Regions from separate parts of the Cohnella candida genome, predicted to be linked through region 4. Evidence: predicted binding sites of a transcription regulator. Region 4 holds the regulator's gene; each other region holds the start of a gene.

The links. The regulator LexA, encoded in region 4, represses DNA repair genes until DNA is damaged. The targets are predictions, from matches to a motif close to CGAACATATGTTCG.
Region 1: a site for LexA is predicted at 3,234-3,247, ahead of recA (recombinase RecA). Genes of this name have one in related genera too.
Region 2: a site for LexA is predicted at 2,996-3,009, ahead of EAV92_RS04700 (DNA polymerase IV). Genes of this name have one in related genera too.
Region 3: a site for LexA is predicted at 3,413-3,426, ahead of addB (helicase-exonuclease AddAB subunit AddB). Genes of this name have one in related genera too.

Annotation. Positions count from the first base shown of each region.
Region 1 is NZ_CP033433.1:1,157,417-1,162,339, reverse strand. It holds gene rny (ribonuclease Y) at 1-768, opposite strand, end outside; gene EAV92_RS05390 (regulatory protein RecX) at 1,028-2,050, opposite strand; gene recA (recombinase RecA) at 2,114-3,163, opposite strand; gene EAV92_RS05380 (competence/damage-inducible protein A) at 3,473-4,726, opposite strand; gene pgsA (CDP-diacylglycerol--glycerol-3-phosphate 3-phosphatidyltransferase) at 4,729-4,923, opposite strand, start outside.
Region 2 is NZ_CP033433.1:1,023,239-1,028,161, reverse strand. It holds gene EAV92_RS04710 (FAD-dependent oxidoreductase) at 1-1,185, shown strand, start outside; gene EAV92_RS04705 (YhjD family protein) at 1,243-1,716, opposite strand; gene EAV92_RS04700 (DNA polymerase IV) at 1,713-2,984, opposite strand; gene EAV92_RS04695 (SOS response-associated peptidase) at 3,161-3,838, shown strand; gene EAV92_RS04690 (NAD-dependent malic enzyme) at 3,922-4,923, opposite strand, start outside.
Region 3 is NZ_CP033433.1:797,585-802,507, reverse strand. It holds gene addB (helicase-exonuclease AddAB subunit AddB) at 1-3,340, opposite strand, end outside; gene EAV92_RS03625 (hypothetical protein) at 3,490-3,711, opposite strand; gene EAV92_RS03620 (Na/Pi cotransporter family protein) at 3,916-4,893, shown strand.
Region 4 is NZ_CP033433.1:1,799,529-1,804,451, forward strand. It holds gene EAV92_RS08475 (HAD family hydrolase) at 74-865, opposite strand; gene EAV92_RS08480 (hypothetical protein) at 878-1,396, opposite strand; gene EAV92_RS08485 (DUF896 domain-containing protein) at 1,470-1,655, opposite strand; gene EAV92_RS08490 (LysM peptidoglycan-binding domain-containing protein) at 1,774-2,175, opposite strand; gene lexA (transcriptional repressor LexA) at 2,336-2,956, shown strand; gene glnA (type I glutamate--ammonia ligase) at 3,646-4,923, opposite strand, start outside.

The sequences.
Region 1 (4,923 bases), 640 kb from region 4:
CCGAATCGGATCGAAACCCGACAGGATAACCGCTTCCGGCGTGTCGTCGATGATGAGGTCGATCCCCGTCAACGTTTCAAGCGCACGGATGTTGCGGCCTTCGCGGCCGATGATCCGGCCTTTCATCTCTTCGTTCGGCAGCGTTACGACGGAAACCGTCGTCTCCGCCACGTGATCCGCGGCGCAGCGCTGAATGGCGAGCGAGATGATGTCCCGGGCTTTCTTGTCCGCTTCGTGTTTCGCTTCTTGCTCGATATCCTTGATCATTTGCGCGGTCTCGACGCGTACCTCTTGTTCGACCGTCGACAAAATCAGCTGCTTCGCTTCTTCCGTCGACAGGTTGGAAATGCGCTCGAGCTCCACCACCTGACGTTTGTGCAGGATTTCGACTTGTTCCTGGGATTCTTCGACTCGTTTCTCTTTGTTGGCAACTTGCTCCTCTTTACGTTCCAACGCTTCCAGCTTGCGATCCAGCGACTCTTCCTTCTGTAACAGCCGCCTTTCCTGGCGTTGAATTTCGTTGCGGCGTTCGCGAATGTCGCGTTCCGCCTCGTTACGGAGCTTATGCACCTCGTCTTTGGCTTCCAGCACCGTTTCTTTCCGAATCGCTTCCGCGTCTTTCTTGGCGCTTTCGACAATTCGGCTGGCTTCTTCATTGGCGCTGGAAATCTTCGCTTCCGCAATGGATTTGCGCACGACATAACCGATCCCAAAGAAAAGCGCGCCAACAACGAGAACGATCAAGACCCAGATCCAGGTGTCCAGCATGGTCTCACCTCCTCGTTGCATCACCAAGGCAAACGCTTGGGATACTTATGAAATTGTTGTTTGCCGGTTTCCAGACCGTTTACTTTCCTTGTTGGCAAAGCATAAGAATAGGGTCGAAAAAAAACGTTCCGAATCATTTTTTGGAAGGAAAAAGGGTTCGGAATGGGAAAATGGAATACAGACTCATTTTATCTTTAGCGAAAATGAGTTGTCAAGCAATGCCGCCGGCGGGCAGGCGCCTTCCGGAAGCCGCCGCGGCTTAATCCAGAGCGTCCGGATCGGCCGCTTCGTTCATCTCCCAATCCAGACTCCCCATATCTCCATCTTCTCCATCGTACCCGATGCCCCATCCGCGCTCTTCGGAGTCCGACGCGTCCGCGATCGCGCGGTCCATCGCCGATCGAACGACGCCGTTCGGATATCCTCTTCTCATCAGGAAAGCGGTCAGCTTCATTTTGCGTTCCCGAAGCTCGCCTTTGAGCTGAGGCCATTTTTTGCGGGCTAGCGCGTACGCGGCTTCCAGCTCTACGTCCGTGTCCAGATCGCCGAGCGCACGGTCGGCGTCTTCCTTGGCAATACCCCGTTGGAGCAGCTCCTGCCGGATCAGCCGCCTGCCTTTGCGTTGTCCCGTTGCCCGTTGTTCGGTGTACCGCTTGGCATAGGCCGTATCGTCGAGCATCCGTCGCGAGCGCAACCGATCCAAGCAGCTTTGGATGACGTCCGCCGCGAAGCCTTTGCGTTTGAGCGCGTCCGACAGCTCCCGGCTTGTCCTCGCTTTGCGTTCGAGGATGTTCAGAGCGGCGCGGTAGGCTTCTTCTTGCGCTTCTTCCTTGCGCAGCGTTTCCCATTCTTCCGGCGACAATCGCCGCCCTTTCAACAAACGCATGCTCACGAGCGTATCCTCGTGCACCGTGATGACGGTTTCGTGACGATCGGCGGCGGAAGCGGCCGACGCGCCGGCAATCAAAGCGTCGACTTCATCATTCCAATCTTCGGTATTCGATGCCGGCGGTATAGAGAAGTTTGGCTCGAATTCGTCCGAATGATCCGGTTTCAATTCACCGAGCAGCCGGATCGCGATTCGGTACATGCCCGGCTGCTTCGGATGCGATTCGACGGCGGCCACTTCCGCTTCCGTGATCCGAAGGAATCGGTCCGCAACGGACGGTTCGCCGGACGAACCTTTTTGCGGGCTTTCCGTCTTGGAGCGCTTGCCTTTCGCCGCCGTCTTCCTCGCGTTTTCCGAACGCTTGCCGGATCCCCTTTTGCCGAATCCGTTCAAATTTCATTCCTCCTTATCAAAAGCAAAAAAGCGGCAGGCGAAGCTGCCGCTGGATTGCATGAATTATTCGAAGTCCGGTTCTTCTTCGTCGTCATCGGACGAGAATGCCGCCGGTTTCGCCGAAGCCGCAGCGCTCAGGGTCGCTTCGCGGATCTGCTTCTCGATCTGCCAGGAAATCTCGGTATTGTCCTTCAGGAACTGCTTCGCGTTCTCCCGGCCTTGTCCCAAGCGTTCGCCGTTATAAGAGAACCAAGCGCCGCTCTTCTGGACGATATCCATCTCGACGCCGATGTCGACGATGCTGCCTTGCTTGGAAATGCCTTCTCCGTACATGATGTCGACTTCCGCTTGCTTAAACGGCGGCGCGACTTTGTTCTTGACGACCTTGATGCGGGTGCGGTTGCCGACGACGTCGTTGCCCTGCTTCAGGGATTCGATGCGGCGGACGTCCAGGCGCACGCTCGCGTAGAACTTCAATGCGCGGCCGCCGGGAGTCGTCTCCGGGTTGCCGAACATGACGCCGACCTTCTCGCGCAGCTGGTTGATGAAGATCGCGATCGCCTTCGACTTGCTGATGGCGCCGGACAGCTTCCGCATCGCTTGCGACATCAGGCGGGCTTGCAGGCCGACGAAGGAATCTCCCATGTCGCCTTCGATTTCCGCTTTCGGAACGAGAGCCGCTACGGAGTCGACGACAATGATGTCGACCGCGCCGCTGCGTACGAGCGCTTCCGCGATCTCAAGCGCCTGTTCCCCCGTATCCGGCTGGGAGAGCAGCAGTTCGTCAATGTTGACGCCGAGCTTGCTGGCGTACAGCGGATCGAGCGCGTGTTCGGCGTCGATGAAGGCCGCTTGTCCGCCGGCGCGCTGCACCTCGGCGATGGCGTGCAGGGCGACGGTCGTCTTACCGGACGATTCCGGTCCGTACACTTCGATGATTCTTCCGCGCGGGAATCCGCCGATCCCGAGCGCGATATCCAAGGCAAGAGATCCGCTGGAGCACGTCTCTACTTGCATTTGTGCGTTTTCTCCGAGTTTCATGATGGAACCTTTACCGAATTGCTTCTCAATCTGGCGCAGGGCCATCTCCAATGCGGCGCGACGATCTGACAACACACCCACATCCTTATCTCGTTTAATAAATTCATCATAGCCTTTTTTCTATCGTTTGCCAAGCATTTTGAGAACATTTGTTCGTTTTATTTGCGAAAAAGAACCGCAGCAAAGTATTCTTCGCTACGGTTCTTCCGCAACTTTCGATAAAACTTTACCATACCGTCGTTCCGTTGACAACCGTTTTTCGCAATTTTTTGGTCCCGGCGGGACAATAATAGACCCAGTATAGCGAAATGTAAAAGGATAAGTAACGCTCGTTTACTTAAACCCGGCCGCAAAATCACCTAACCCGTGCCAACGCCGCGCTTATTCCCGGCCGGTCAGCGCCAGCCACAACCGATAGAGCGCGCGCTTCGACGCGCGCAGGCGGATGCCCTCGCGGTCGCCGGACAGCTGCAGCTTTTCCGTACGGGTCGGTTTCCCGCGTTCGGCCAGCCCGAGGTACACGAGCCCGACGGGCTTGCCTTCGGACGACGCGGGACCGGCCACGCCGGTCACCGACACGCCGAAGTCCGAATCGGCAAAGCGGCGCGCGCCCTCCGCCATCGCGGCGGCCGTCTCTTCGCTGACCGCGCCGGGCGCGCCCTCCCCCTCGAGCAGCCCTTCGGGCACGCCGAGCAAATCCCGCTTCACCGCGTTCGTATAGCTGACGACGCCTCCCAGGAACGCATCCGCGCTTCCCGGCACCGTCGTCACCATCTCCGCGACCATGCCGCCGGTGCAGCTCTCCGCCAGCGCGAGCGTGCGCCGCTGCCGGAGCAGCAGCCGCATCACTTCCGTCTCGATCGGGATATCTTCCTCCGCGTACAGGAAACGATCCGTCCGGCGGCGGATTTCGACCAGCGTCGATTCCATCTTCCGCTGCGCCTCTTCGGCATTCGGCGCCTTGGTGGACACGCGCACCGCGACTTCGCCTTCCTTGGCATACGGCGCGATCGTCGGATCGCTCTGCTCCCGCACGAGATCGATCAGCAGATCCTCGAGCGCGGACTCCCCGATCCCGGCGAAACGCATCATGACGGAATGCAGCGTATCCGCCTGCCCGAGCAGTTCCCTCAACCATGCCGAGGCGTCGTTCTCGAACATCGGCTTCATTTCCCTCGGCGGTCCGGGGAGCAGCAAATAATGCGTCCCGTCCGCCGACAAAGCGTTGCCGATCGCGAGCCCCGTGTTGTTCCGCAGCGGCGTCGCGCCCTCGACGAGCAGCGCCTGCTTGCGGTTGCTCTCGATCAACGCGGCTCCGCGGCCCGCGAACATCTCCTCCAGCTTGCGCATCGTCGGCTCATGCTCTTCCATGCCGCGTCTCAAATACGCGGCAACCGCGTCGCGGGTCAGATCGTCCATCGTCGGGCCCAGCCCTCCCGTGAACACGAGCAAATCCGCCCGTCCGCGCGCCAATTCGATCGTTTTCAACAGCCGGTCCATATTGTCGCCGACCACGGTCTGATAGTAAACGTCAATGCCCAGCTCCGCCAAACCCCGCGACAGAAACTGGGCATTCGTGTTTACGATTTGACCGAGGAGCAGCTCCGTGCCGACCGACACGATTTCCGCTCTCAAGCTCATACGTTTCGGCGCACCTCTTTCTCAGCCGGGCCGGACGTGCCTGCCGGCGGATCGGATACCGGAATGAGATTTTTGTTTTTGACGAAGTAGTCGATCCCGGAATAGACGGTAATCAGAACGGCCGCCCATACGGCGATCAGGTCGATACGAACGTCGATGAAGTTAAACGGGAAATTGTTGATCAAGAGCAC
Region 2 (4,923 bases), 780 kb from region 4:
GTGCGGGAGCTGGACATCTCGTGCGATTGGGCGGAGGAAGACGCTTATGTATACACGGCGAGCGAGCAGAACGTCGCCAAAATCGACAAAGAATGGAAAGCGTACGAGAAGCTCGGCATTCCCGGAAAACGCGTGAACGGGATCCCGCTGCCCATTCCGGGCGTTCTGGCCGCGGTCGCGATGACCGGGCAGGCGCGGTTTCACCCGACCGCCTATTTGTCGCGCCTCGTACGGGAGTTCGTCGGGCTCGGAGGGCAATTGTTCGAGGAAACGATGGCGAAAACCGTGGAGCACGGCTCGCCCTACAGCCAAGTCGTGACGGAGGACGGCCATCGGGTGACCTGCCGCAACGTCGCTTCCTGCACGCATTTTCCGTTTTACGGCGCGGGCGGCTTCTACTTCGCGCGGATGTACTCGGAACGCTCTTACGCGCTGGGCGTCAAGCGGACGCAGGACTATCCGGGCGGCGTCTACCTCAGCGCGGACACCCCGCCCCGCTCCATACGGACGGTCTCTTACGGCGGGGAGGACCTGCTCGTCATCGGGGGAGAACGCCACAAGACCGGGCAAGGCATCTGTACCTTCCAGCATTACGAGGCGCTGGAGAAGTTCGCCCAAGAGACGTTCGGCCCCGCGGAAATCCGTTACCGCTGGTCGGCGCAGGACCTGACGACGCTGGATAAAATCCCGTACGTCGGCCGCCCCGTGGCGAGCGAGCGCAATGCCTTCATCGCGACGGGTTACCGCAAATGGGGCATGACGGGCGGCACGGCCGCCGCCCTGCTGCTCAAGGACTTGATTCTCGGCATCCGCAGCCCGTATGAGGAGCTGTATACGCCTTCCCGCTTCCATGCCGATCCCAGCGTGAAGGAGTTCCTGAGCCTGAACGCGGACGTGGCGAAACACCTGATCGCAGGCAAGTTGGAGTGGGTCCGCCGCGATCCGGAGGATCTCGGGAACGACGAAGGCGCCGCGGTTCACGTGAACGGCAAGCGGGCCGGCGCCTACCGGGAGCCCGGCGGCGCGCTCCACGTGCTGGACACGACCTGCACGCACATGGGCTGCGAGGTCGAATGGAACGACGGCGAACGGACGTGGGACTGCCCGTGCCACGGCTCGCGGTTCTCCTTCCGCGGCGAGGTGCTGGAAGGGCCGGCGAAAAAGCCGCTGAAGGTCATCCGGTAGAAAAAAAACGGGACATCCCGGCGCAGCCCGCCGCGGTGTCCCGTTTCGCGTTCAAGTTTACTTCCCGTAGTCCTTCAAAAGGGCGGCTATTTCGCTGATATAGTTCGTCAGCCTGACGCTGATTTCCGACCGCATCACCTCGCGGACCATCCCGAAACGGTCTTCGTACCCCCGGCAGACGAACCGGTGATACACGACCATATCCGCCTGCTCGTCGTTCAAAATCTTGATATTGCGCCGGCTCAGCTCGCGCTTTACCTGGTACATATCCTTGGTGACCCGGTTCATGATTAACTGCGTCAACGCGGCGAATACCTTCTTCATCACGTTCGTCGAATGCTGGACCTCTTCCAAACTGTTTTGGAGGATGGTCAAAAGATGCGGCAGCAGGACGTAATCCCGGATCATTTTCAGCTCTTCCGGCGTGGCCTGGCCTGCGGGTTTCGCATCGTTCCGCGACTCATATTGCTCTTGATGTTCGGTCAACAGCATTTTCGACTGCCAGCGTACGTTTCCCTCGAGTTTACTCACCGATAATGACCTCCGATCTGGGCTGCTCTCTCGCGGGCTACGCCCGACTCCAGCAAGGAAGACGCACGCATGATGGCGGCATCGCCGAATCGATCCTTGATCGAATCCGTGGCCCGTTCCAGGTTGTACACCGTCGTCCGGTCCTCGAACAGCGTGAGCTGATACGTGTCGTCATCGGAAAGTTGCGTGAGCGAAATGAAAAGGCGGCTGATCGGCATCCCCCGCCAATGCTGCACGAACAATTGACGCGCGGCGGCGGCCACCTCGTGGGTGAGCGACGTCGCATGCGGCAGCGTCGTTTGCCGCCCGAACGAGAGCATCCGCTCCCCGTCGGTTTCCACGGCGCCGACCGACACGACCCGGCCTTGCTTGCCCAGGCGGCGCGCCCGGCGGCAGACTTCGACGACGAGCTCAAGGAGCACCACCTCGACGTCGGCCAATTTGCGATAAAGGCGGGCGCGCAGCGCTTTGCCGTGGCTGACGGATTGCAAAGCGCCGCGAACCGAGGACACCACCGGACTGGGATCGATGCCCCGCGCCGTCTGCCAGTAGTATTCGGCTTGGATATCCGATTGTTTGCCCATTTCCTTCCGCATTTTCCGCTTAAATTCGCCGAGCTCGAGCCGGGCGATGTCGCCGATCGTCCGCAAGCCCATCCGCCAAAAATGACGGGTCATTCTGGAGCCCACCATGAACATTTTGTCGACGGACAGCGGCCAGAGTTCGGTCTCGATATTGCCGTCATCAAGCTTAAAGATGCCCTCCGAACGCTTCTTCGCGAAGTTGTCCGTCGCCATTTTGGCGAGTATTTTCGTCGGTCCCACGCCGACCCGCGACCACACGCCGGTGGACAAAAGCACCTTCGTCTGGATCTGATGCGCGAGGGATTCCGCGTCTCCCCTGCCGAGCAGGGAACCCGTCACGTCGAGAAATTGTTCGTCGATCGAGTAGGGCTCCACCAGGTCCGTGAACGATTCGTATATTTCCGTGATGAGCAGGGAAACGGTGATGTAGGTCTGCATCCGGGGGCGTATGACCACGAGATCCGGACACTTGGCGATGGCTTCCCCCACGCGTTCGGCCGTCGTGACGCCGCGGCCTTTCGCGATCGGGCAGGCCGCGAGAATGATGCCCGACTTGCGCTCGGGATCCCCGACGGCTACCGGCTTATCCCGGTATTCCGGGTGAGCGGCTTTCTCGACCGACGCATAAAACGATTGACCGTCGATCAACATGATGGTGCGATCTCGCTGTTTACCGGTCGCCATTGAAACCCCTCCGAACAAATGTTCCCGAGTGATTCTTATTATAATCAGAACGCTTGTTCGTATTCAAGTGGCATTTTCTCCAAAATTGTCGTCCGAAATAACGCCCTCCGGTTCATTCGGCGGCTCGAAACTGGTACAATCGGAAGCATACGAGCCTGGATCGGGGGGTGCGAGACATGTGCGGAAGATACACGATCACCATTACGCTGGAAGAACTGATGATGCGGTATTTCGCGGATTTGCCGGCGACTCCGTTCGAGCTGCCACGCTTTAACGTGGCGCCGACCCAGATGGTGCCCGCCGTGGTCCATGACGGAGAGCGCAACCGGCTGGGCTTGCTCAAATGGGGCCTGATTCCCCCTTGGGCGGAAGAAGAGAAAATCGGCAGCCGCATGATCAACGCCCGCGCCGAGACGCTGGAGGAGAAACCGGCTTACCGGAACGCTTTCCGCCGCAAAAGATGCCTCATCCCCGCTGACGGATTTTACGAGTGGAAAAGCGCTCCGGGCGGCGGCAAACGTCCCTACCGGATCGTCCTCCGGAGCGGCGGCGTCTTCAGCATGGCCGGCTTGTACGAGACGTGGACGGCGCCGGACGGCCGCAAGGTGAGCTCCTTCGCCGTCATCACGACGGAGCCGAATCCGCTGATGGCGGGCATCCACGACCGAATGCCGGTGATCCTGAGGCCCGAGGACGAGCCGCTGTGGCTCGACCGGCAAGTACAGGATCCCGCCCTGCTCAAGCCTTTGCTTGTCCCCTACCCGGCGGCGGAGATGGACGCCTACGAGGTGGACAAGCGCGTCGGCAGTCCCGCCAACGACGACGCCGCGTGCCTGGAGAGGATCACGGGCTGAACGCACCGAATAGCAAAAAAAACGTTCCGGTTTCGGCCTTTCCGCCGATTCCGGAACGTTTTTTTCTTGTTCGAATGCGAAACCTACCGATATTCCCTGGGGATGCGGCGCGCGACGCCCGTGCGGATCGCGGCCTCCACGACGCCGTCGCGGAGCCTCTTCACGACTTCCTGGTTGAAGACGCTCGGAATGATGTACTGCTTGTTGCGCTCTTCGTCCCGGATGACGGAAGCGATCGCTTCCGCGGCGGCCAGCTTCATTTCCTCGTTGATCTCCGAAGCCCTGCAATCCAGCGCCCCCCGGAAAATGCCGGGGAAGCACAGCACGTTGTTGATCTGGTTCGGATAGTCGGAACGCCCCGTGGCGATGACGCCGACGATGTCCTCCGCTTCCTCCGGGGAAATCTCGGGCGTGGGATTCGCCATCGCGAAGACGATCGGATCCCGGGCCATCCGCATGACGTACTCCCGCTTGAGGAGGCCGCCGGCGGACAACCCGATGAACACGTCCGCTCCCTCCAGCGCTTCCCGCAACCCCCCGCTGATCCGCCTCGGGTTCGAATGCTCCGCGTACCAGCGCCACATCGGCTGCGCGTATTCCCGATCGGCCGTCAAGATACCGTCCCGGTCCACGCCGATGATTTCCCCGACGCCGGCGGCCATCAGAATCTTGCTGCAGGCAACGCCCGCCGCCCCGACGCCGCACACGACCACCTTCGCGCTGCCGAGGTCCTTGCCGACCACCTTCAGCGCGTTAATCAAACCCGCGTAAAGTACGACGGCCGTGCCGTGCTGGTCGTCGTGGAAGACCGGAATGTCGAGCTCTTCCCGCAGCCTCTTCTCGATTTCGAAGCAGCGGGGCGACGAGATATCCTCGAGATTGATGCCCCCGAACGCCGGAGCGATGGCCTTGACGTGGCGGATGATTTCTTCCGGATCCTGCGTATCGAGGCAGATCGGAAAGGCGTCGACGCCGGCGAACTGCTTGAACAGCATCGCCTTGCCTTCCATCACCGGCATGGCCGCGTACGGCCCGATGTTGCCGAGACCGAGCACGGCCGTGCCGTCCGACACGACGGCGACCGT
Region 3 (4,923 bases), 1.0 Mb from region 4:
CCACGATCCTTTTGCCGATTTTCCGGATCTGTCCTCTAACGGAAGACCGCAAAACGTCCCATTGGCTGCGGTCCGCGATCTGGGATCGGGCGGAAAACGTGCCGTCCTTCTTGAATTCGACGGGAATGACCGTCGATTTCGGGCCGGCTTCGAGCGATGTGTCCATCAGCTTCACCGTCTCGCCGTCCGCCAGCACCAGTCCCTGCATCCGGAATTGCTTAAGCATGGCAGCCTGCGCTTCGGCGGGCGACATGCCGTTCGCCGTAGGCAGCAGCGGATTGCGGACGTGGAAATAAAGCACTCCCGCGGGGTTCGCGGGTTTGCCGAGCCAATGCGGCGCGTGGGTCACGACGACGTCCAGGTACGTTAGCATCTGGAGCGTCAGGCCATGCGCCACTTCGTCGAGCTTTAGCTTCACCGCGCCCGATTTGTAGTCCATGATCCGCAGCAGCAAACCTTCGGGCGTCTCCGCCGCGTCGACCCTGTCGATCCGTCCGGCGATGTCCATCGCCCGGCCGTTGCCCAGATCGAGCGAAAGCGGCGGCAGCGGGGCGTCCGGGCCGAAGCCCAGCTCCAAGCCGACCGGCCGGAAAGCCGACAGCCGGGCCTGTTCGCCGAGCATGGCGGACGCCTGGGCGACGATATCGCGCAGCTTGCGGGCCATCACCCCATGGCGATGGGAAGACAGCAAGATTTGCGATTGCACGCGCGGCAGCAGCCTCTCTACCGCAGCCGCAGCTTCGGCCTGCCAAACCGCCGCGTCCACGGAACCGGCATCAGGCGCGAACAGCTTCTCCGTCGTTTGCCGCAGCGCGGCATGGAACAGCTGCCCGATGTCCGGAGCGTCGACCCGGTACAGGCGGCGTTCGCGCAGCCGGAGCCCATGGGAAGCGAAATGCCGGAACGGGCAAGCGACGAAACGCTCCATGCGGGACACGCTGGCAAGCAGGCGGTCTCCGTACAGCAGCGAGCTCGTCTCCGCGGCCAGCGGCCGTTCTTCGTTCTTGTATCTCAAAGAAACGAGCAGGCGGCTCAGACGTCCCCGCCATTCCTCGCGTTCCATCAGCCAATTGTAAACGGACCACCAGCCCGGCGAAGGGCTTTCCCCGCCGCGCAGCTGACGCAGCCGCGTCAGGACGTGCGTGAGTGCGCGGCCCGGTTGCACCGCGAAGTCGAGCTGTTTCTCCTCGGGATCCCCCGGCTGCGGTTCCGCGGCTTCGAGGGTCACGGGAAGGCCGGGGAAACGCCGCCGCAGACGGCGGATCCATTCGGACGGCAGCAGGCCCGAGCCTTCATCGTCCGCGAGCGGCCAGGACACCCAGAGGTGGACGGACGGCGTCGCGAACGCCAAATAGGCGAGAAACCGCTCGTCCAGCAGGCGCCGTTTGGCGCCCGGCGCCATCTCCAGCCCCGCCTCCGACAACCGTTCCCGTTCCGGCTCCGAAAGCAGGCCGTTTTCGGGAATCCGCATCGGCAGCACCCCGTCGTTCACGCCTAGGAAATAAACGATTTTGAGCCGGTCGGACCGCGTCCGTTCCGGACTGCCGATGAGCACGGCATCCAAGGAAGGCGGCACGGCGCCAAGCTTGAGCTCCTCCAAGCCGGAATCGACCATGCCGGCGAACAGCGGGACGTCCGGTTTGGCGTCGCCCATCAATTCCACGAGCTGGTCAAGCACGTTCATGACGCCGTCCCACAACGGGCGATGCATGACGGCACGGCCGGGCTGCCCGGCGGCGGCGTCCGCAAGGCTCCAGCTTTCCAGCACGTCGGCGGCCCCCGTCTCCTCCAGGAACCCGTACAACGCTTCGCATAACGCCCGCACCGAATCCGCTTTGTTCAGGCGCTTCTCCAGCGTCCGCACCGGCGTCAGCAACGCGTCACGGATGCGGATCAGCTCATCGGCCTCCGATTCCCGTCTCGCCCCGGCTTCACCTTCCTCCTCGAGGTCTCCTCGGGAAAGCGGACGCCAAAGCCGGTCGTCATGCCATCTCCAGCCGTCGATGCCGGCCGCGAGCGCGTAGTTCTCCAGCCGGTCGATTTCTCCCCGGGTGACCCGGCGCTCCGGCGTGCCGAGCAGGTCCGTCTTGGCGCAGCGGAACACCGCTTCGGATTTCCAGCCGCCCACGGCGCACTCGAGCGCCGAACGGATGAATTCCACGAGCGGGTGATGGGCGACGGGAGCTTTGCCGTCCAAATAGTACGGGATTCCATAGTCCGATAAAACGGTGGACAGAAGGTCGGCGTAATCCTCCATCCGGCGCACGAACACCGCCAAATCTCGCCAACGGAAGCCTTCCTCCCTCACGCGGCGCAGCATGTCGCGGACGGCGGCTTCCGCTTCCGCCCTCCGGTTCGACGCGGCATGAAGAGACAGGCCGCACGAAGGATGCTCCGGACGGAGCACCTCGGGGTCATCTTGCCATACGGCGGTTCTCCGTTCCCAATTCCGCTCGAGGAACGCGAGCGCCGGATTGCCGGCGAACCGCGGCCCCGAAGGCGGATCCAGTACGACCGGCGGCTCGACCGGAACGTTTGCCGCGACGGCAAGCTCGCACAGGCGCGCCGACGTTTCGGCCGTCGGATGGAACGGATGCAGCTCGTCCGGCCGTTCGCCCGCCCCGAAAGGCTTGTCCACGCACAAGGCGACCGTCACCCGCTTCGCCCGGCGAAGCAGCCCTTCGATTACGGCCAGCTCACCCGGCGTGAAGCCATGGAAACCGTCCAGCCAAATTTCCGCCTCGGCCAGCCAATCCGAAGAAGCCGCGCCGACGGCCAATCTCGCCAGCATGTCCTCGCCGTCCATCCAGCGGCCCGCGAGCTCCTTTTCGATGTCTCCGTAAATCAGGGAAAGATCGTGCAGCTTGTCCGCCAGCAGCGGCGTCTCCGCTCCCCCGAAACCGCCCCCGGCCGCGTCCGCCACCCGGTCCGCAGACACCGCGTACCGTTTCCACTCCGTCAGCAGCTCGTTCAACCGGGCGATGAGCCCGGCCTCCGAAGGGCCTCCCCGAAACAGCTTCAGTTGTTCGCGCCGAGTCTCCAAAACTTTATGTAAAAGCATCGCTTTGCCGTTTTCATGGATCGGAATGACGGCCAGTCCGCCGGTTTCCTGCAGCACCCGGTACGCCAGCCTGCGAAAGCTGAGCACCTGGACCCGGAGGAAGCCGCCCAATCCCGGCGTCGAAGCCATCGTCCGTTCCGCTTCGAACGTAGCCTGCTCGGGCACGAGCAGCACCAGCGGGGAGCCTTGCGGGTCCTCCCTCAGCTTGCCGCGGATTTCGTCCATCACGAAACGCGATTTCCCGCTCCCGGATCGACCCGTCACGAGCCGCAGCGACATGTTCCGTCCCCTCCCTGCCGGCGGCCAACCGCCGAACGCTTATTTTGTCATTGTAACATACGGCGTTCGATGCGCACAGACGTTCGCCGTTGTCATCATCCTCCAAAACGCCCCCGGAAACGAAAAAACGGGCCCGAATCGGCCCGTTGTCACGAAATGTTCAAGTACCATTTGCTTCCGTCGTCGAACTGGAAAATCGCCGCGCTCGACCACAGCTCGATTTTCGAAACCTTCTTCCACTGGCGCCGGAATTCCAGGTCGTCCGCCATTTCCCGAACGCGATCGTCGAACTTCTTCCGGCTCTCCGCCATCCTGGCGCGGTTGTCGATCGGTACGGCACGCTTGCCGAACAAAATCACGTCTAAATTCAAATGGGTGTTCCTCCCCGGTCTCTGATCTTTCCATGCTTCCAAGATACCACCGAGACGTTAGAACTTTTGGGGGCGGCGGATGAGCGCTTTGCGTTTTTTTCTAACACTTTGTTAACAAACTTTCGCGGCCCGCGGCATCATGTCCGGCTTCGGACGGGCATAGGTTGGGGAGGAGACCAAGCGCAAAACGAAGGAGGACTCCGCTTGTACGCCGCTTTGCTGTTTTCGTCGGTTGTCGGGTTCATCTTGCTGATCGGGGGCATGAAGCTGACGGAAGCCGCCCTGAGCCGTTGGGCAGGCAACCGTCTGAGCGGATGGCTGTCCCGGGCGACCTCCACGCCGCTACGCGGATTTCTGTTCGGCACGGCGGCGTCGGCCGCCTTGCAAAGCAGCACCGCCGTCACCGTGCTGACGATCGGGTTCGTAAACGCGGGCTGGATTCCTTTCGGGCGAAGCTTCGCCATTATCCTCGGTACGAACGTGGGCACGACCCTTACGACCGAAATCATGAGCCTGCAGCTTCACCGTTACGGGTGGGCGCTGCTGGCGGTTTCCTTCATCGGCTGGCTTTGGACCGCCGTATCGGGCGAAATGAACCGCGCCGGCAAAGCCCCGGCCTCCAAGCTGCTTCCGCTCCGGTACGGCTCGGTGGCGCTGGCCGGCTTCGGCTTCCTGTTGATCGGATTCGAGATCCTTCTTGGCATGGGAAACATTTTGCAGCACAGCGGCGCTTTCCGTTCCTTAATGGAGACCGCCTCCGCCCATCCTTACTTGGGCCTGCTCGGCGGTGCGGCTCTGACGGCCGTCGTCCATTCCAGCTCGGCCGTGATCGGCATGGCGATGGCCGTCGCCGGAGCGGGCACTTTGTCTCCCGAAGCCGGTATCGCGGTCGTGCTCGGCGCGAACGTCGGCACCTGCTTCACGGGACTCGTGGCGTCTTTAAGCGGAGGTCCCGGCGGCCGGTTCGTCGCCCTCTCCCAGCTGGCGTTGAACGTAAGCGGCGCCTTGCTGTTCTTTCCCTTGATGCCTCTGCTGCAGGGAGCCGCGGAGCTGCTGGCTCCTTCGGACCCCTCCGCCCAAATCGCCCACGCCCAAACGATTTTCAACGTCGCCTGCTCTCTCCTTGCGCTCCCGCTGGCCTATTGGCCATGGAGGAAGAGGCCGGCGGCCTTGGAAACGTAGTTGCGCTTAAACGCAAAAAAGGTACGCGGT
Region 4 (4,923 bases):
ACGTCATTAAACAAACGAAAAGGTTGAGCCGGAGCGTTAGCGCTCTCGATCGCTCAACCTTTTTTATGTTCGCTTAGGATTCGATGATGCGGAATAAGGGCTCCAGGTCCGCGGCTTCATAAGCAGGCACGATGCTGTCGTCGCGGCTGACGCCGTGGCGGTTCAGCCACAAATTTTTCATGCCGACCCGGTTGGAGCCGAGAATGTCGGTCGTGAGCTTGTCCCCTACCATGATGCCTTCATGCGTTTCGATACCGAGCAGTTCCATGGCGTGCCGGAAAATCGACGGTGCCGGTTTTCCTTCCCCGAAATCCCCGGAAATGACGATATGGTCGAAGTAACCGGCCAGCTCCGGTACGCCGTCCATCTTTTCTTGCTGGAGATCGGGCGAACCGTTCGTCAACAAGAGCAGCTTGTACTTCCCTTTCAGCCTGTCCAGCACGCTGAACGTTTCTTCGTAAACGATCGGCCGGTTCCGGCGTTCGGAGAAGAACATTTCCCCCAGTCGGAATCCGAGCTCAGGGTTGTCCACTCCGAGCGCGCTCAGCCCTCTCGTCCACGCTTCCGTCCGGTATCCCGGAGCCAGGCGCTCCAGCTTGCGGAACTCTTCCTGCTTGCCGCCCGTAAAGCGGGCCCAGAGTCCTTCAAAAGGATTAATCCCGATCATTTGCGTAAACGGGAACGTCTCATAGGATTGGTACAAGGCGCGGGCTTCGCGCCGAACCGCTTCTTCCAGCTCTTGGGGATGAATGGCCGGTACCTGCTTGGCCGCTTCGGAGCACACCGCTTCAAACGTTTCTTTGACGCTTCTCTCATCCCATAGAAGCGTATCGTCCAAATCAAACAGAACGGCTTTAACCGTCATCTTTCCGACTCCTCACTTTTGCTTGACTTCCAACTCCACGCGGTTCGCTTCAGCGAACGACTTCAGGCGCTCTCCCATCGTATCGATCGGGAACCTGTTGATGAACTTCGAGAAAACCCAGTTCGTGCCTTTGGCCGGCTCGATCACGACGTAACCCGGGGACAGGACGATCTTGCGGATGTCGCCCGGACGAAGCGTCCGATAACCCGTGAACTTGCGGGTCTCCAACGTATCTCGGGTCACGCCCAGGTACGGGCGGCGCATAAAATAGAAAAGCGCCAGCAGCGCATAACAGCCCAACGTCACCCAGAACATCGTGGTGTCTTGCTTTACGTCAGTCGCCCAAGGAGCGAACACGACGACGTAGAATACCATCAACAAGATGAGCAGCGCGGGAAAAATGAAGTTGCGGCCCGAAAATTTCTCCACTTGCGCGGTTTTCGACGACAGAGACGGCTTGCCTTCTTTTTTGCGGCGTTTATCCACTTTCTTAGCATTGCGTTGAACCATTCGTTCCCAAGAGCGGGACATGACGTTCCTCCTGTTCGCAGGTCTTCTCGACCGAAGCCTGCCTACCTATATCATCTTCTCAAGCTTCTATACGTCAGTGGGGCAGCGACGGTTTCTCATCCGTCCACTCGATGCTGTCCAGCTGTTGTTTAAAATTGTTCTTGAAAACTTGCAAATATTCCTTACGAAGACGATCCCGCTCGGCGAGCTCCGATTCGTTCAGCCCGACCGTTTTGTGTTTACGTGACAGTTCGTTGATCCTGGCGATCAATTTTTCCATGGGAACCCTCCTCTCCTGTATCCCTTCTACTTTGCCACTGACGTCCCCCTCTGTCAAGGTGAACAAAATGCAAAAACCGGCACGGGAATATCCCATGCCGGCCTTGTCGCGTCATCGCTTAAGGGAGCATTTCATTCGGAACGATTAACATTTGTCCGTTCTTCAGGGAGGGATCATGCAGGTCGTTGCGTTCCATCAGCAGCCGTACGGCTTTGCGCGTATCCATCGAATCCTTCTTTAAGGTAGCCGCCAGGTGCCAGAGCGTATCGCCGCTGTCGGCGTAAACCACTTTCTCCGCGGTCGAAGCCGGCTGTACGTTCTCTTCGGAGGCGAACGTCTTCACCAATGCGAAACCGCTGAACAAAATGGCGAACGCCAGTACGAAGAACATCATTCTGGCCAAGCGCCAGCGTTGGCCGGAACCTTGACGAGAAGAAGCTTGTCCCCGATTAGAAGAAGACGAACGGCGAACGGCCGTAACGGAAGATGTATGTGAACCCAATGCCCAAGATTGTACCATGATCTCCACCCCAAACGTTTGTTCTGGTATGATCGTAACACGAACATACGTTTGAGTCAACGCTTTTTCGGAACATTTGTTCGGAAGAACGAATGTTTGTGCGAACTCGAGTTCTGTGTTATAATTTGTCATCATGTACTTGTCTTAGGGAGGGGCACACGTGTCCAAGATGTCCAATCGCCAGAATGCGATTCTCGAATTCATTAAGAACGAAGTCCGCGAGAAAGGTTATCCCCCTTCCGTGCGCGAAATCGGCGAAGCCGTCGGACTGGCTTCCAGCTCTACCGTTCACGGCCATCTGGACCGGCTGGAGAAGAAAGGCCTGATCCGCCGGGACCCGACCAAACCCCGCGCGATCGAGATATTGGACGATGACGAAACCGTGTTCGGCTTCACCTCTACCGTCCGCCAGATCCCGCTCGTCGGTAAAGTCACCGCGGGCGTACCGATTACCGCTACGGAGAATATTGAAGAGTACTTCCCGCTGCCGGTCACGATGGTTGGCGACCAGCCCGTGTTCATGCTCTCCGTCATGGGCGAAAGCATGATCGAAGCCGGCATCCATGACGGCGACTACGTCATCGTGCGCCAACAGCAGACGGCCAACAACGGCGAGATCGTCGTCGCCATGACGGAAGAGAACGAAGCGACCGTCAAGACGTTCTATAAAGAACGGGACCACATCCGTCTGCAGCCGGAGAACTCCACCATGGAACCGATTCGCCTGAAGCATGTAAGCATCCTCGGCAAGGTCATCGGCTTAATACGTTCCTTCATGTGACGGGCCGCTTCTTACATCCTACAAATGAAAACTCCCGACCGGGTTGCCGGCCGGGAGTTTTCGTTCTATAGGGTATGTGAGTTAGCGCGGGTGGCGCGCAATTTGACGGTCTATCTCGGTTTTTGGTTTGATTAGCGCGCGTGGCGCGCTATTTTAGCGGTCTACCTAGGATTTGTCTTGATTAGCGCGTGTGGCGCGCTATTTCGGCTTGCTACCTCGGTTTTGTCTTGATTAGCGCGTGTGCCGCGTTATTTCTATTTCGGTGTGTTACCTTTGTTTTGTCTTGATTAGGGGCATGTATAACGACGATTGAACGTATGTTCGCTTTTCGCAATTTTTGTTCGATCGTCGTTAAGTACCTCTGCGTAGCATAATTCCGCGATCAGCACGTACTCCCACGCAGTTTAGTAACCATCCGCTCCCTATCCCCACCGTCCGCATGAACATCACGTGCGGAGGCTATTTTGACGGGATTCGCGGTACAACGACTCAAATAGTGGACGTGGGAGGATATATCGATGGAATCTCGGTCAAACGACTGAAATAGTGGACGTGGCAAGCTATTTCGAGGCGAATACGAACACCCGAACAAGCGTTCGCCGCCTCAACCTAGGAGCAGAGCCATCACCACAGCACCCGAACAAACAAAAATCCCTTGGCGCTCGAGCGCCAAGGGATTTTTCATGCCATTAATACATCGTCAAATACTGGTCGCGTTCCCACTGGTGGACTTGCGTCCGGTACATGTCCCACTCGATTTCCTTGAGCTCGTAGAAGTGGCTCAAAGCGTGGTCGCCGAGCGCTTCGCACACGACGTCGTCGCGCAGCATTTCCTTGAGCGCTTCGATGAGGTTGGACGGCAGGCTCGAAATGCCGGAATCGGCCAGCTCGTCGTCGCTCATCACGTAGATGTTGCGATCTACCGGTGCCGGGAGAGGCAGCTTGTTCTTGATGCCGTCGAGGCCGGCTTTCAACATGACCGCGAGCGCCAGGTACGGATTCGCTGCCGGATCCGGGTTGCGCGCTTCGATGCGGGTGCTGAGCCCGCGCGAAGCCGGGATGCGGATCATCGGGCTGCGGTTGCTCGCGGACCAAGCGACGTAGGACGGCGCTTCGTAGCCCGGAACGAGCCGCTTATAGGAGTTGACCGTCGGGTTCGTGATCGCAGCGAAGCCGCGGGCGTGCGCGAGGATGCCGGCCATATAGTGGCGGGCGGTCGTGCTCAGGCCCAGCTTGTCGTTCGCGTCGAAGAACGCGTTCTCGTTGCCGCGGAACAGCGATTGGTGGCAGTGCATGCCGGAACCGTTCACGCCGAAGAGCGGCTTCGGCATAAACGTCGCATGAAGACCATGCTGGCGGGCAATCGTCTTGACGACGAGCTTGAACGTTTGGATTTGGTCGGCAGCCTTGATGGCCGACGCGTATTTGAAGTCGATCTCGTGCTGGCCCGGCGCCACTTCGTGGTGGGAGGCTTCGATTTCGAAGCCCATTTCTTCGAGCGTAAGCACGATATCGCGGCGGCAGTTCTCGCCCAGGTCCGTCGGCGCCAGGTCGAAGTATCCGCCCTGGTCGTTCAGCTCCGTGGTCGGATTGCCTTTGTCGTCCGTTTTGAACAGGAAAAATTCCGGCTCCGGACCGACGTTCATGGCCGTGAAGCCCATCTCTTCGGCTTCCTGCAGCGCGCGCTTCAGAATGCCGCGCGGGTCGCCCGCGAACGGCGTGCCGTCCGGCATGTAAATGTCGCAAATCAACCGGGCGATCCGGTCTTCCGTCACCCACGGGAATACGACCCAGGTGCTCAGGTCCGGATACAGGTACATATCGGATTCTTCGATCCGGACATAGCCTTCAATGGAAGAACCGTCGAACATCATTTTGTTGTCGAGCGCTTTTTCCAACTGGCTCAGGGGGATTTCCACGTTCTTGATCGTGCCCAGCAGATCGGTGAACTGAAGGCGGATGAAACG